Regions from separate parts of the Alloalcanivorax xenomutans genome, predicted to be linked through region 1. Evidence: predicted binding sites of a transcription regulator. Region 1 holds the regulator's gene; each other region holds the start of a gene.
The links. The regulator FNR, encoded in region 1, switches genes on or off when oxygen is low (the NO sensors DNR and NnrR bind a similar motif). The targets are predictions, from matches to a motif close to TTGATNTANATCAA.
Positions count from the first base shown of each region.

Region 2: the regulator FNR is predicted to act here: its motif matches at 1,329-1,342, upstream of paaG (2-(1,2-epoxy-1,2-dihydrophenyl)acetyl-CoA isomerase PaaG).
Region 3: the regulator FNR is predicted to act here: its motif matches at 2,745-2,758, upstream of RYH70_RS03425 (DUF883 family protein).
Region 4: the regulator FNR is predicted to act here: its motif matches at 1,906-1,919, upstream of RYH70_RS15620 (oxygen-binding di-iron domain-containing protein).

Region 1 is NZ_CP136538.1:2,245,305-2,249,278, reverse strand. It holds gene RYH70_RS10460 (sulfite exporter TauE/SafE family protein) at 1-323, shown strand, start outside; gene hemN (oxygen-independent coproporphyrinogen III oxidase) at 388-1,761, shown strand; gene fnr (fumarate/nitrate reduction transcriptional regulator Fnr) at 1,844-2,557, shown strand; gene RYH70_RS10445 (universal stress protein) at 2,554-3,471, shown strand; gene RYH70_RS10440 (IS110 family RNA-guided transposase) at 3,808-3,974, opposite strand, start outside.
Region 2 is NZ_CP136538.1:872,752-876,725, reverse strand. It holds gene paaI (hydroxyphenylacetyl-CoA thioesterase PaaI) at 1-406, opposite strand, end outside; gene paaG (2-(1,2-epoxy-1,2-dihydrophenyl)acetyl-CoA isomerase PaaG) at 433-1,224, opposite strand; gene paaX (phenylacetic acid degradation operon negative regulatory protein PaaX) at 1,622-2,548, opposite strand; gene RYH70_RS04130 (ABC transporter substrate-binding protein) at 2,862-3,974, shown strand, end outside.
Region 3 is NZ_CP136538.1:712,693-716,666, forward strand. It holds gene RYH70_RS03405 (LysR family transcriptional regulator) at 1-421, opposite strand, end outside; gene RYH70_RS03410 (enoyl-CoA hydratase) at 426-1,223, opposite strand; gene RYH70_RS03415 (OsmC family protein) at 1,253-1,714, opposite strand; gene RYH70_RS03420 (hypothetical protein) at 1,876-2,361, opposite strand; gene RYH70_RS03425 (DUF883 family protein) at 2,358-2,627, opposite strand; gene RYH70_RS03430 (isocitrate dehydrogenase) at 2,922-3,935, opposite strand.
Region 4 is NZ_CP136538.1:3,411,234-3,415,207, forward strand. It holds gene rsmH (16S rRNA (cytosine(1402)-N(4))-methyltransferase RsmH) at 1-243, opposite strand, end outside; gene mraZ (division/cell wall cluster transcriptional repressor MraZ) at 261-704, opposite strand; gene RYH70_RS15620 (oxygen-binding di-iron domain-containing protein) at 1,039-1,851, opposite strand; RNA gene rnpB (RNase P RNA component class A) at 1,955-2,312, opposite strand; gene rsmI (16S rRNA (cytidine(1402)-2'-O)-methyltransferase) at 2,531-3,388, opposite strand; gene RYH70_RS15635 (penicillin-binding protein activator) at 3,518-3,974, shown strand, end outside.

The sequences.
Region 1 (3,974 bases):
CTCGCCGTTTGATGCCGGTGGACCACCCGCTCAAGGCGCTGGCGCTGGGCGGGCTGTGGGGGTTCTTGCCCTGTGGACTGCTTTATTCCGCCCTGGTGCTGGCCGCCGGAACCGGTGAATGGGCTGACGGTGCCCTGGTCATGGGCATGTTCGGCGCCACTACCCTGCTGCCGGTGGGGGCCGCCGGTGTACTCGGCGGGCAACTGTCGCGGTTGCGGCGGGGGCCCGCCCGATATGTGGCGGCGGCGATGACGCTGGCGCTGGCGCTGGTGTTTCTTCAACACGGGCTGCCCGGAGATGTCCATGCTCATCACTATCCTTGATCTGCATCAAGGTCGGCTGTGTTCATAGTGGCATGATGCCGCCATTCCCCTTTGGAGCGCTGACATGACGCAATGGAATCCGGATCTGATCCGCCGATTCGGAGGTCCCGGGCCTCGCTACACGTCCTACCCACCGGCCACCCAGTTCCATGAGGAAGTCGGCGAGGAGGACTATCGGCGCGCCGTTGCTCGCGGCAATCAGGCCCGTCGCCCACTGTCGCTGTACTGTCACATCCCATTCTGCGCCACGGTGTGTTACTACTGCGCCTGCAACCGCATCATCACCGGCAACCGGGCCAAGGCCGAGGATTATCTGACCTTCCTGAAGCAGGAGATCAAAGCCAAGGCGGCGCTGGTGGACCCGCAGCGGCCCGTGGTGCAGATGCACTGGGGCGGTGGCACCCCCACCTACCTCAGCGATGCGCAGATGACCGAGCTGGTTTATGACCTGGCCCGTCATTTCAACCTGCTGGAAGAGGATCGCGGCGAGTACGCCATCGAAGTGGACCCGCGCACGGTGGATCGCGCCCGTCTGGGGCTGCTGCGGGGGCTGGGTTTCAACCGGCTCAGTATCGGTATTCAGGATCTGGATCCGGTGGTGCAGAAGGCGGTGAATCGGGAACAATCCCTTGAGCTGATCACCGAAGTATTCGACGCGGCCCGGGATTTCGGTTTCCACTCCATCAACGCCGACATGATTTACGGCTTGCCCTGGCAGTCTTCCTCCAGCCTGGCTCGCTCCCTGGAACAATTGCTGGCTTTACGCCCGGAGCGCATTTCCCTTTACAACTACGCCCACATGCCGGCGCGCTTCAAGGTGCAGCGGCAGATCCAGGAAACCGCGCTGCCCAGCCCGGAGGAAAAACTCGCCATGCTGAAACTGGCGGGCGAAACCCTGGAGGCGGCCGGCTATGTGCTGATCGGCATGGATCATTTTGCCCTGCCGGATGATCCCATGGCGGTAGCGCAGCGCAACGGCACCCTGCACCGCAATTTTCAAGGCTACTCGCTACATGGCGACGCCGATCTTCTGGGCATGGGGGTCAGCGCGATCAGCGCTTTTGATGATTTCTACGCACAGAACCTCAAGGTTCTGAGCAACTGGCAGGAAGCCGTGCAAGCGGGTCGCATGCCGATTGAACGCGGCTTCCTGCTTGACTGGGATGACCGCCTGCGCCGTGACGTGATCATGGGGCTGCTGTGCGACCTGCGGCTGGATCTGGTCGCCTTCCGGCAGCGTTGGGAAGTGGATTTCGCCGATTACTTCAAGGACCAGCTGGCCGCGCTGGGTGAATTCGAAAAACTGGGGCTGATTGATATGAACGGCCCCGTGTTGAAGGTCACTGACACCGGGCGCCTGGTGGTGCGCGCTCTGGTGATGTTGTTCGACCGCTATGCCGGCACCCCGAACCCACAGCGATTCAGTCGCATTATTTAGCTCGCCGTTACCGATCCGGGAGACCATAATGTCTCAAGCCGTAATTGCAATACGCAGTGTATCCAATATGGAGGTACGCAGCATGCCTCGTCACGTTTCATGCAACGACTGTAGTCTCAGCCCCATTTGCCTGCCGTTGGCGGTGGCGCCTTCCCAGCTCGACGAACTGGATGGCATCATCCGCCGTGGCCGCCCGCTGAAGCGCGGAGAGCACCTGTTTCGTGCCGCCGCCCCGTTCAGCGCCGTTTATGCCGTGCGCTCCGGCGCACTGAAGACCTATGTCCTCTCCGATGAGGGGGAAGAACAGGTTACCGGGTTTTACCTGCCAGGCGAGATCATCGGCATGGACGGCATCAGTACCGCGCACCATGTTTCCAATGCCAAGGCGCTGGAAACCGCTACCGTGTGCGAGATCCCCTTCCATCGCCTGGAAGATCTGTCCCAACGCATCCCCTCCTTGCAGCATCACTTCTTCTCGCTGATGAGCAACGAGATCCGCGCCGACCGCGAACTGCACATGCTGTTGAGCAAGAAGAGCGCGGATGACAGAGTGGCCTCTCTACTGTTATCCCTGGCCGCGCGTCAGCAGCGCCGGGGTTTGAGCAGCCGCCGCTTCCGCCTGCCCATGTCCCGCTATGACATCGCCAATTATCTGGGACTGGCGGTGGAAACGGTTAGCCGCATTTTCACCCGTTTTCAGCAGCAGGATATGCTGCTGGTGGACGGCAGGGATGTGGAAATCGTCGACCGTGAGGCGCTTTGCGGTGGCGGCAGACTACATGTGGAGGCACCATGACTATTCCGACCAATGGCATTCTCGTCGTCCTGGACCGGCACCTGAAGGCCCCGCAGCCGGCGCTGAAGAAAGGCCGGTTGCTGGCCGCGGCGCTGAGCTGCCCGCTAGTGGTGGCCGTCAATAGTGATTCGTCGGCCATGCGTCGCGCGGTGGGGCTTGACCAGAAGCGCCGCCAAGCGGCCGAACAGCAAATTCGCAATGCCTGGGAACGGCGCATTCAGGACTTGCTGGCGGGTACCGAGGCCACCGTGCATATCACCACGCACAAGGATCAGGATGAGGACCTGCGGCAGACGGTCATTGCCGCCAGACCACGTCTGGTGGTGGTACATACCAGTGAGGAAGGCACCCTGAGGCGCCACCTGTTTACGCCGCGGGACTGGTTGTTGATTCGTCGGGCACCCTGCCCCGTGCTTTGCGTGCAGGACCGTCCCTGGAGTGAAACACCTGTGTTTACCGCGGCGATCGAACCGGAGGAAGAGGACGAGAGCGGCCTGGACAGTGCCGTGCTGAGCGCGGCGCGGGAATGGTCGGCGCCGCTGCAGGCATCACTCAACGCCGTGCATGTGCTCGAGCACCCGGACGAAACGTTGTTGTTGGTGGCGGGCGAAGCGTTGCCGGAATACGCCGCCAGCGCCGAGAGCATTCGCAAAAGCCACCGCGAAGCTCTGGACCGTTTCGCCGAGCGCCACGATCTACCGCTGGAACGCACGGAAATGTTGGAAGGACCGATCGCCGGCACCCTGGCTGACTACTGTGAAAATAACGGCACAGATGTACTGGTGGTGGGGACGGTTCGCCGCAACAAAGTGGAACGCCTGCTGCTGGGCGCCACCGCTGAGTCCCTGCTGGTGCATGCCCGCAACGACGTTCTGGTGATCAAACCGGACGGCTTTGACGCCGATTGGCAGTAAGTCGCGGTCGGTGCTAAGAGGCCACTGTCGTGGGAGCCTGCCCTGCAGGCGAATTCAAAGTTCGCTTGCAAGGCAAGCTCCTATGTATGGACTCGCCCGTTGCTGTCAACCCTGCCTTGAACATGGCTACCCGGTGGCATCTATGTATCAGGCCTGTTCGAGGAAGCCTCGGTGGGCTTCTGGCCAACATCGGATAAGCTCGCGGTATGCCGATTACAGAGAGGCTTCAAGAGCCGGTAGGAGCTTAGGCATCGATCCGCGACGGTCTGACCTGGAGTCCATGTTACTCAGCACGGGTTGGAGCGCTTCAGCACCCCGGTGGCAGTACTCGGTGAATCAGTTGTTCATGGTCGCCTCCTGACGGCGGGTGGGCTGACGGTGATAGGTTTGCTCGTTCTGCAGCAACACCCAGAGGATGCGCAGGTTGCGGTTCGCCAGCCGCACCGCAGCGCCTTTGCGCCCCAGTCGCTGCTGCCAGCGCAACAGCCGCCGGTCGTCCGGTT
Region 2 (3,974 bases), 1.4 Mb from region 1:
AGGCCACTAACTGGCCGTCACCGCCGGTGACACGCACGTCGTAAACACCGGTTCGCCCTTTACGGGTCAGCTCCCGCGCCTCCGCGGTGAGCACATCACCCGGCAATCCCGGCGACACGTACTCAATGGAGCAACCGGAAGCCACGGTGGTTTCGTTATAGGTGTTACAGGCAAAGGCGAAGGCGGAATCCGCCAGGGCGAAAATAAAACCGCCATGACAGGAGCCGTGCCCCTGGATCATGTCATCACGCACCGGCATGCACAGTACGGCGCATCCCGGAGAAACCGTTTTCAGCGTCATGCCCAGTTCGCGGGTAGCGGTGTCCCGCTGGTACATGGACTCGGCACAACGGCGGGCCAAAGCAACACTGTCCAGCGCCGCGGCGGCGGTATTCGAATCGGCCATGCAAATCTCCAAACGGGAGGACAGCCTCAGCGGCCTTTGAATTGAGGTGCGCGCTTTTCCATGAACGCGGCGACGCCTTCGCGGTAATCCTCGGTACGGCCCGCTTCACGCTGCAGGTCCCGCTCCACGTCAAGCTGCGTATCCAGATCGTTGTCAAAGCTTTGGTTCAATGCCTGTTTGATCAAGGCAAGCCCCCGGGTCGGCTGAGTGGCCAGATGGCGAGCCAGGTCCGTGGCGGTGGAACGCAGCGCGTCGTCATCCACGCACTGCCAGATCAAACCCCAGGCGGCCGCCTGCTCGGCGCTCAGCTTGTCACCCAACATGGACAGCCCCTTTGCGCGGGCCATACCCACCAGGCGCGGCAGCTGCCAGGTGCCACCGGAGTCCGGAATCAGACCGATCTTGCAGAAGGCTTGAGTGAAGCTGGCGGAACGGGCGGCGATGACCAGATCGCAGGCCAGGGCGATATTGGCGCCGGCACCGGCGGCGACACCATTGACCGCGGCGATCACCGGCATCGGCAAACGCTGCAGGGTGCGAATCAGCGGGTTGTACCAGGTTTCAATGGAAGAGCCCAGGTCGGGCACTTCGGCGCCAGGCGCCACGCTTCGGTCGGACAGGTCCTGGCCAGCGCAAAAGCCACGGCCATTCCCGGTGATCAGCAGAGCCCGCACGGCTTGGTCCTGCTCCACCACGGACAGGGCTTCCCGCACTTCTTGATGCATCTGCTCATTAAAACTGTTCAGCCGTTCCGGTCGGTTCAGTGCCAGGGTGGCGACACCGCCTTCCAGATCAAACTCAATAGTGGCGAACTCCATAATCCGGTCCTGCCCTTTTCTTGGTATCGATGATCAGACCTGCCGGACCGTGATCCGCCGAGCAGTTCCGACGCCAAACTATGGTTGGAAAGCATAGCTCAGACATGACACAAGTCAACACGGCAAATCCATATTTATGTATCGAATTAGGAAGGTAAAACAAGAACAGGATCCGTAATAAGGAATTTTTTTCTTTTAATTTCAGAAGGATAAGCTCAGAATTCAGGTCACCCCCGTTGTGTTACCAAAATTCTCACAAGAAAACTCAATAAGGAATCAGGGAGGACTACGAAGCCGCTGTAGGAGCTTGCCTGCAAGCGAATGCCCAGGGCCCGAAAGGACAATTCGCTTGCAGACAAGCTCCTGCAGCGGCCTTGTGGCCAGCAGCGTTTTTCAGTCAATCCAGCCCGCCAAAACGCTGATAGAAACCATCCCCCGGCTCAGGCAACGGCCCCTCCGCGGTTTCCGTACGTTCGCTCATCCAGGATTCCGCGCCACGGTAAGTCAGGCGGTAGAGATTACGGCAAAGCTGGCGCGCGGCGCGGCCCTCCCAGTCCGAAGGCAGAAGCTCTTCCGGCAATAGCGGATCACGCAACAGCAGTTTGCGATATTCGTGAATCAATAACGTCCGCGCCAGAAAACATTCCATCGGCGGTGGCGTCTCCAGCTTGCTCATCTCCTGCCAGAGCGGACGAAACTGATCGAGAAATTCCCGGTACCCTTCCGAGAGCTGCTCCAGATTCCAGGCATCTTTCACCTGCAGGCGCAACGGCCGTGAAGCGAAACTGTCCTGGGCCCGGGTCTCGAAGATGATCGTATCGTCCAGCGCATTCTGTTCCTGGAGCGTCGCGTTCAGCTCGGCCCGGTCCACCATCGGGTGGGCCACCATGCCCGGCGTCAAACCGCCAAACCCCATCCATTCCAGTTCCTGGCGCACATCGCGGCGAGTGTCTGGATCCAATTGATTGAGGATGACCAGCGTCCAGGCGCCGTCCCAGGTCGGCTGCACACCGGAATACACGCGCTTGAAAGCCTTCTCGAAACGGCGGCGGCCGGCGGCGGTGAGTCCGTAATAGCTGCGGCGGCCTACTTTCTCCGCGATAAGCCAGCCCTCGCGGGTCAAACGGAACACCGAGGTACGCACCAGACGCTGATTGATGCCCATGGGTTCGAGCAGATCGATCAGGCTGCCCAGCCACACCGCGCCACCTCTGGGCACGATGGCGTCACCGAACAGAGTAATGATCAGGGAACCGGTACGCAGCGGCCGACGCTGCTGAAAACGTTCTATCAAGCGTTCCAATTGCTCACATTGCAAATCCACTGGGCGACCTTCCTATCTCCGAGCCCTTTCCGGGGCGTCCAAATCAGCGTGATACCGGCCTTTCCGGCGGCGCGACATGCTACCAAACCCTCCTGTCCGGAGACATAAAAGGCCAATGAATAGCACCATAAAACAGCCACTTGGGCCAATATAGCAACCTTTATGACACATTAAATTTGATCTTGACTTAAAATTCGTATCGCTTTATACCTGGAAAAACAAGGACGCTGATGGGACGTCCCGCGCCACCGGACTCCGGCCAGGCGCATAAAAACAAAAGCCCCTCCGGGGGCATACGCAGATAGGTGTGATAATGAAAACAATGCTGAAGAACCTGGCCGTGGGCGCCGTGGCGGCGCTGGGTCTGGCCTCCTTGTCCCCGGTCGCGAAGGCGGAAGACCCCATTCGCATCGGATCCTTCCTTTCCGTCACCGGCCCGGCCGCGTTTCTCGGCGACCCGGAACTGAAAACCCTGGAACTGTATGTACACCAGTTGAACGAAAACGGCGGCCTGCTGGGGCGTGAAGTCCAGCTGGTTCACTATGACGACTCCGGTGACGCCTCCAAAGCCCGTACCTTCGTCACCCGGCTGCTGCGGCAAGACAAAGTCGATCTCATCATCGGTGGCAGCACCACCGGCGCCACCATGGCGGCGGTGCCGGTGATCGAGCAAGCGCGGGTGCCATTCATCTCCCTGGCCGGCGCGGAAACCATCTCCACCCCGGTGAAGAAATGGGTGTTCAAGATGCCGCAATCCGATCGCCAGGCCGCCCGACGCGTACTCACCGACATGAAGGAACGCGGTCTCACCCGGATCGGTCTGATCTCCGGCACCGGCGGCTTCGGCGCCTCCGGACGTAACGTGACCCAGGAGGAAGCCAAGGCCATGGGGATCGAGGTGGTGGCCGACGAGACCTACAACCCGAAAGATACCGACGTCACCGCCCAGCTCACTCGCATCCGCAATACCGATGGCGTGCAGGCGGTACTCAACTTCGACTTTGGTCAGGGCCCGGCCATCGTCACCAAGAACTACAAGCAACTGGGCATTGAACTGCCCTTTTACCAATCCCACGGTGTCGCTTCCGACAGCTTCCTGAAACTGGCCGGCGATGCCGCCAATGGTCTGCGCCTGCCCGCCACCGCCCTGTTGGTGGCCGACACCATCCCCGACAGCGACCCCCAGCATGGCGTGGTCACCGGCTACAAAAAAGCCTATGAGGACCGTTACAACAGTTCGGTGTCGACCTTTGGCGGCTACGCTTACGACGGCTTCCAACTGGCGGTGCAAGCGATCAAGCAAGCCGGCTCCACCGATCCGGCGAAAGTGCGCGACGCTCTGGAAAGCATCCAGGGTTATGTCGGAGTCACCGGCACCTACAACCTCAGCGCCAAGGACCACATGGGGCTGTCCTATGATTCCTTC
Region 3 (3,974 bases), 1.5 Mb from region 1:
GCAGACGCACTTCCGCCTCCGGGTGGCGGGCATAGAAGCGGTGCAAACGTGGCACCAGCCATTTGGTGGCGAACAACGGCTCGGCGCACACCGTGATGACGTCCTTGGCTTCACCCTGGCTGCGCAGTTCATCGACGGCATCGACCAGCGCGGCGAAGCCGTCCTGTAACCGGGGCAGAATGCTCAGCGCCGCCGCCGTCGGCGTGACCCGGCGATGGTGGCGAATGAACAGCGCCACCCCGAGTTGTTCCTCGAGGGCTTTGATCTGATGACTCACCGCCGCCGGGGTCACGCTCAATTCCTTGGCGGCGGCGGCGAAGCTGCGGGTGCGCGCCGCCACTTCGAAATAGGCCAGCGCCGCCAGCGGCGGCAGGCGCCGCATGAAGCCGGCGGGCAAGGAGGACCGGGTGTGTTCGTTCATCCGCTTAGCGCTGCCATTGTGCCGCCCGTTTGTTGAGGAAGGCGTCGATACCTTCGGCGGCGTCCGCTTCCATCATGTTCCGCGCCATCACTTCTCCGGCAAAACGATAGGCTTCGTCCAGGGGCAGTTGCCGTTGCCGGTAGAACATGGCTTTGCCATGGCGGATCGCCGCCGGGCTTTTCTCCATGATCGAAGTGGCCAGGGCGGTTACCGCGCCGTCCAGTTCCGCTTCCGGCACGGCTTGATTGATCAATCCCCAGTCGGCGGCGGTGGCGGCATCGATGAAGCGCGCGGTCACCAGCATTTCGAAGGCGCGCTTGGCCGAGACATTACGGGACAACGCCACCGAAGGCGTGGAACAGAATAGCCCGGCGTTGATGCCGGAGACGGCGAAGCGGGCGCTGTCCGTGGCCACCGCCAGATCACAACTTGCCACCAGCTGACAGCCGGCGGCGGTGGCCACTCCTTGAATGACCGCGATCACCGGCACCGGTACCGCCAGCAGGCTTTGCATTACACCGCTGCAGGTGGCGAACAGTTGCCGGTAATAATCCTCCTCGCCCAGATGAGAGTACATCTGACGCAGGTCATGGCCGGCGCAAAACGCCTTGCCCGCCGCCCGCAACACCACGCAGCGCAGGGTCTCGTCGTTGGCCAGGGCGTCCAGCTCGGTTTTCAGCGCCGCCAGCATCTCCTCGGACAAGGCGTTGTAGTGGCGGGGCCGGTTCAGGGTCAAAGTGACCAGGCCATCCTGGTCTTCTCGCAGTATCAGCGGGGCATTGAGATCGGCTTGCGCGCTCATCACGATTCTCCTTGTTTTTCGTTATCCGCTCAGGCCGCCGCGGACTGGGTGCGCAGGCGCACCTTGGTCTTCAGCGAATTGCCGATGAAGCAATTACGGTGAGCGCCGGCATGCAGGCGTTGCAGCTCGGCCGGTTCCGGTGTCTGGCCGTCGGCGAACTCGATGGTGGGTTGCAATTCCACCCGGGTCACCGCCAGCCGGCCTTCCTCGTTCTTTTCCAGAAAGCCCACCGGTGTGTCCTTGTAGCTCTCCACCCGGTAGCCCTTGACGTCGGCGATGGCCAGGAAGAACAGCATGTAGCAACTGGACACCGAGGTCACCAGCAGTTGCTCCGGGTCGGCGCAGTTGCCGTCCCCTTGATAATCCACCGCGGCGGAGACTTGCACGGTCTGACCGCCATTGAGGGTGGCCAGATGGTTGCGGGAGTAGCTTCCGTTGCCGTCCGGGTGGTCGGCGCGGGTCCAGGCAATGGCGGCGTGATGTTCTGACATCGGCTCTGCTCCTTTCTGAAAACGGGCCGGGACGCCCTCGGTGAGCAGTACCATTGCACCAGCTCTGCTTAATGAAAAGCGATGTTTTCTAGGGATTAGGCTTAGACAGGCTAATGCAAGAAGGGAGTCGGCGCCAACCCGCAAGGAAGCGGCGCCGTGGGTCAGTCTTGCTGATTGAAGGCCCGCCAGGTGTCCACGGCCTTGCGTGTCACCACGGGGCCGGCGACCTGGGTCAGCGCGCGGCGCAAAGTGGGGCTGGCGGCAATCGCCACGCCGGCGGCGAAGGCACCGACCATCAGCAGACCGCTATTGCGGCGCGCCCACGCCAGAGTCTGATCGCCCACCAACGGACGCAGACCGGACTCCAGGACGCTTTCCGTCGGGCTCGGCGCCGGTGGCGGTGTGTCGTCTTGGGTTGGACCGGCGCGGTTGGCGCGAACCAGGCCGTAGCCGAGGGCGGCGGCCACCACCAGCAGACCAGCGCCGCTGATCAGCGCGGCCAGCGCCGCGCCCAGCGGCGGTGTCAGCGCGATCCAGGCCGCCGCCGTCAGGCTCAGTAAGGCCGCCAGGCTGATCAGCATGATCAGCCAGATCATCGCATTAAGACTGAACAGCCCGGCCAGCATGCCGCGCAGTTTCACACTCAACGGCCGAGCAGTTTGCCGAGCAGCAGGCCCACGCCGAATGCCGTGAGCACGCTGGTAAAAGGGCGGGCCTTGATCTCCTCCCCCAAGTGCTCCGCTTGCCGGGAGGCGCTTTGGCGCGCACCTTCGAAGGTTTCCCGGGCGCTGTTGAGATGCTCCTGGGCGCGTTCCTGAGTGGAATGCTTGACCGCGTCGGCCAGGGCCTTGAAGTCCCGGCGCAATTGCTCAAGGTCTTTTTTCAGGGCTTCGGTTTCCGCTGACTGGTTCATGACGCCTCCTTGGTATGGACCTGCGTTCTGATCTGAACAACGAAGCTTCAGCATATAGAGTGCATGGCCGCGGCGACTAGTGGGCAAGCCGTTAAAAATGCAAAACCATGAGATTTCTTGATCCGGCTCACGAGCGGGCCGGGAATGGCGAGTCATGGACCGTTTGCCTCACCGTTTCCCTCAAACCGAACTGCGAAGCCGCTGTGGGAGCTTGCCTGCAAGCGAATGAGGTTCGCTCAGGCGTTGAGCAACATTCGCTTGCAGGCAAGCTCCCACAGCGACTTCGCAGCCTTATTACTGCGCCAGCTTACGAATCACTTCATCGGTGAATTCGGTGGTGCTGCTGCGCCCACCCAGGTCCGGGGTGACTTTGTCCCCCTCACCAACCACCGTGCGCAGGGCGTTACGCAGACGCTCGGCTTCGCTGTTGAGATCCAGATAGTCGAGCATCATGGCCGCGCCGAGCATCAGGGCGGTGGGGTTGGCGACCCCCTTGCCGGCGATGTCCGGCGCGCTGCCGTGCACCGCTTCAAAGATACCCTTGTCTTCCCCGACGTTGGCGCCCGGTGCCAGTCCAAGGCCGCCCACCAGGCCGGCGCAGAGATCGGAAAGAATGTCACCGAACAGGTTGGTGGTGACGATGACGTCGAAACGGTGAGGGTTCATCACCAGTTGCATGGCGCAGTTGTCGACGATCATTTCCTCGTGCTCGATATCGTCGTATTCCTTGGCCACGCTGCGTGCCACATCCAGGAACAGCCCGGAGGTGGATTTCATGATGTTGGCTTTGTGCACCACGGTGACTTTCTTGCGGCCCAGCCGGCGCGCGGCTTCATAGGCGAAACGGATCAGGCGTCTGGACTCCTTGCGGGTGATGACGCTGCGCAGTTCCGCCCGTTCGCCATCTTCGCTGACCATCTGGCCTTCACCGGAGTAGATGCCTTCGATGTTCTCGCGGACGGTGAGGATATCGACATTATCGTAGCGGGAACGGACACCGGGGATGGAGAGAGCGGGGCGGACGTTGGCGAACAGATCGAAGTATTTGCGCAGGGTGACGTTGACCGAGCGGAAGCCCTTGCCCACCGGGGTGGTGATCGGCCCTTTCAACGCCACCGGATTCTTGCCGATCATGTCGAGGGTTTCCTGGGGGACCAGGTCGAGGCCCTTGTCCAGGGCGGTTTGCCCGGCGATGGCATAGTCATAGGCCAGGCCGCAGTCCAGAGCATCCAGGACTCGAACGGTGGCATCGACGATGTCCGGGCCGATGCCGTCGCCCGGGATGATGGTCACGCGTGTTTCCGCCATGGTTTCCTCTCCTTCTGGTCTTTTGGAATGCAGAAAAAT
Region 4 (3,974 bases), 1.2 Mb from region 1:
GCCGGCATGAATACGGAAGCGGGAATCTTCCGCTTCCAGTTGCTCACCAGTGGCAACCGCTTGCGGGTCACGGTCCACACCTGTCAGACGCCCGGCGGGCGACAGCAGCGACAGCAGCGCACGGCTGTGGCCGCCGCGGCCAAAAGTGCCGTCCACATAGAAGCCGTCGTCCCGCGTGAACCACATTTCCAGTACCTCCTCCAGCATCACCGGCTGGTGTGCGTACTGCTTCCCGTTGTTCATGCCATGACCTCGCGGCGTCAGAACGACAGAGCCTGCACGCTCTCGGGCATGGCTTCCTGGTCCAGGTTCTGCTGTTCGAGTTCGTTCCAGGTGTCTTCGGCCCAGATTTCAAAGCGGTGCAACAGACCCACCAACATGGCGCGCTTTTCCAGCCCGACCACGTCCCGCAGCTCCGGCGGCACCAGCAAACGGCCATTGCCGTCCATATCCATTTCCACCGCCTGACCCAGGAACCGGCGCTTCAACGCACGAACCTGGGCGTGGGCGTCACTCTGCGCCGCCACCTGGCGGGCAATCTCGCGCCACTCGGGAAACGGGTACATCACCAGACAGGCGTCATAGGGGTGCTGAGTAAGCACGACGCGGCCACCGCAAGCGCTGTTAAGCGGCTCGCGATAGCGCGTCGGCACGGTCAGCCGACCTTTTGCATCCAGATTGAGCGCGGTACGCCCATTGAACACTGGCCTTCCCCTTTTATGTCGGCCCTTCTATGTCGAAGCATTGGGAGTGGTTATCCATCCCACTTCGCCACACCGGATGAAGCCTTTCTCCCACTTCATCCCACTTTTCACCACATTGCGACACTCTATGGCCAGCGCTTTTCACAAGTCAAGTTTCACGACATTGGTGAATGTAAAAGAAATTCCTTGAAAATCAGTTTGTTAGCTGTGTCACATTGAAAGGGGAATAAAGGAGGGGAAATTGGTTCTGAAACTAATCAGACAGCTGCGCCCTGGAGCTGAGAAAGCACTTTAAGTATTAGATCTTTTGGGAATATAAAATGTTAAATAAAGCCTATTTGGTTCTATTTGGGTGAGCGCCAACTCTCCCTGGAAGCCGGTAATGCTCCACTCCCATCAAGTCAGGGCCACATTCCAGCCGTTCCAGCCAATCCAGAAAGCGTCCAATGGTGACGCGAGACGCAAAATAACCGCCGTGCTGCGGCACGATCATTGCCGGATTCAACTCGCGCACCATGCGCACCCAATAGCGGCAAGCACGGTTGCCGGCCATGTAGCGCCGATGAAACCCGGCCATGGCGGGAATGTGATCCTCGAAGCGGCTCACCTCACCCTCCTCCCCGCCCAGGGAGGCGCCGATATCGCCGGAAAACAGGATGCGGCTGAGCGGATCGTAAAAACTGAAATTACCCACTGAATGCAGAAAGTGGGCGGGCAAGGCCCACAATTCCGAACCCGCGAACGGCAATACCGCCCCGTTGTCCGGCAGCGCCAGAATCCGCTCCTGCCATTGCTCCCCCACCCGCGAAGTGACAAAGGTGGAGGCCAGGTGGGGCAGAAACCGCGACCATAGCCGGGACACCGCCACCTTGCAGTGGGAATGCAACATCCAGCGCGGCAGCGAGGCGATGATATCCGGGTCCTGGTGGGACGCCAGGATATAGGTGAGATCACGCAAGTTGAGATGGCGACTCAACTCGATGGTCAGAGGGGTATAGGTCAGATCGCCGCCGGGATCAATCAGCGCGCCCTGCTCGCCATGGCGAATGGCGAACTGATTGGCCTGCACGCCTTCGCCCTGGACCAGATCATGAAATCTGGCCACCACGTGGTCCCCTTGCTGGAACAGAATATCCGCCCGTGTCATCGCGCCCCTCCTTGATGTAAGTCAAGTATTTTGCATAGGCGCGACGGAAGGCACTTGATCTGTATCAAGACCCGTCCAGGACGGATCCCAACATTGAGGAAAGAAGGTGGGCCGGTCGATAAGCCGGGTTCTGTCGTGGGCAGCCATTCATCTGGGATCCCCGTCACCGAGGACCTCTAGCGACCTACCCGGATCCAGCGCGGGCCACGCCATTGGATCCCTATTTGGTCTTGCTCCGGGTGGGGTTTACCCTGCCACCGCTGTTACCAGCGGCGCGGTGCGCTCTTACCGCACCTTTTCACCCTTACCCGCCCCCGAAGGAACAGGCGGTATCTTTTCTGCGGCACTGGCCGTAGCCACACCGTCACCAGTGTGGCCCCCAGGCGTTACCTGGCACCCTGCCCTGTGGAGCCCGGACTTTCCTCCAGCGGTTTCCCGCCAGCGGCTGCCTGACCGACCCGGGCGCAGCATAATGGATTCAGTTAATAGTGAACAGGGAATAGTTAATAGTTGCGCGAGCAGCGACAGAGTGTCCTTAAAGGTACCAGGCCGCGCCCAGCCCCAGGAGGCACTCTTCCCGCTTTTCAAAGAAGGCTCGGGCACCAAACCAAGAATTGCGGATAAGCAAGGGCGTTTTGCAAAACCGCAACGCCTCTTGTTTTTCGCTGTTACCTATTCACTATTCACTGTTAACTGCTTCCAGGTAGTTGTACAGCGCCTGCCGCTTGAGCCCGGTATGCGCGGCCAGCACGCGGGCGGCGCGGGACAGGGGCAGTTCCTCCAGCAGAGCGCGGGCCAGGGCCCGGTCGCGCTCGCTGAGCTGGTCGCTTTGCGGCGCCGGTCCCAGCACCAGCACCAGTTCCCCGCGTTGCTGGTCCTTGTCGGCGCGCACCCATTCCAGCACCTCGGCGACCGGTCCCCGGCGTACCGTTTCGAAGCGCTTGGTCAGTTCCCGGCACAGGGTCAGTTCCCGCTCCGGCGCCACTTTCGGCGCCAAAGCCTCAAGCAGGGACAGCACCCGGTGGGGCGCCTCGTAGACGATGGTGGTCACGTCCGCGGCGGCCAGGCGCTCCAGAACCCGTTCACGGGCGGCGCCCTTGGCCGGAGGAAAGCCTTCAAACAAAAAGCGGTCACTGGGCTGGCCGGCCACCGCCAGCGCCGCCAGCAGCGCCGATGCCCCGGGAATCGGCACCACCGCCACCCCGGCATCCTGGCAGGCCCGCACCAAACGGTAGCCCGGATCACTGACCAGCGGCGTGCCGGCATCGCTGATTAGCGCGCCACTCTCGCCATCGGCCAGCCGTGCCACCAGATCCGGCGCCCGTTGCTGTTCATTGTGGTCATGGCAACTGATCAGGCGCGGGGAAATCCCCAGTTGTTGCATCAGCCCCTGGCTGTGCCGGGTGTCCTCCGCGGCCACCCAATCCACCTCCTGCAGCACCTGAATGGCGCGCCGGGAAATATCGTCCAGATTACCGATCGGTGTGCTGACGACATACAGGCAGCCCGCTTCGGCGTCGTGGGAGGGTCGGGTCATTTTACGTGCTCTGTCTCACTGATAAGGCAAGAGAAGGGGCGCGCAGCGCCGCCGGGGGTTATTCGCGAGTCGGAAAGTGCCTACAATACCGGCTCCATTCCCGCAGTAGCAAAGGGTTATCCCACCGTCATGGAATTGAGACAGGTTAGATGGGCCGCATTGCTGGTGATCCTCGCCATCACCGGCTGCGTCCAGACACCGGGGGCGTACCAGCGCGCCGGCACCCCCGCCATGGACACGGCTCCCGCCCGTGAAGCCCCTTCCAGCACCGAATCAGCAAGACAACGCCTTGGTGACATGGCGGATCCGGCGCGGACCGACACCGCCCTCTCCTGGGCCAGCTATTACCTGGTCAACGACCGGGCCCGGGAAGCCAGTGAGGTGCTGGATCTGGTGCGCGGCGGCGCCCAGAGCATGGATCAGCGTTTCCGCTGGTTGCAGTTGAGCGCCCAGGCCCTGCTCGGGCAGCACAAACCGCAACAGGCGCTGGATCTGCTCAACGATTACCAGGGGGATATCCGCTCCCTGCCCGCGGATCAGCAGGCACGCCTGGCTTTGCTGCGCGCTGACGCCCTTGCTCTCAACG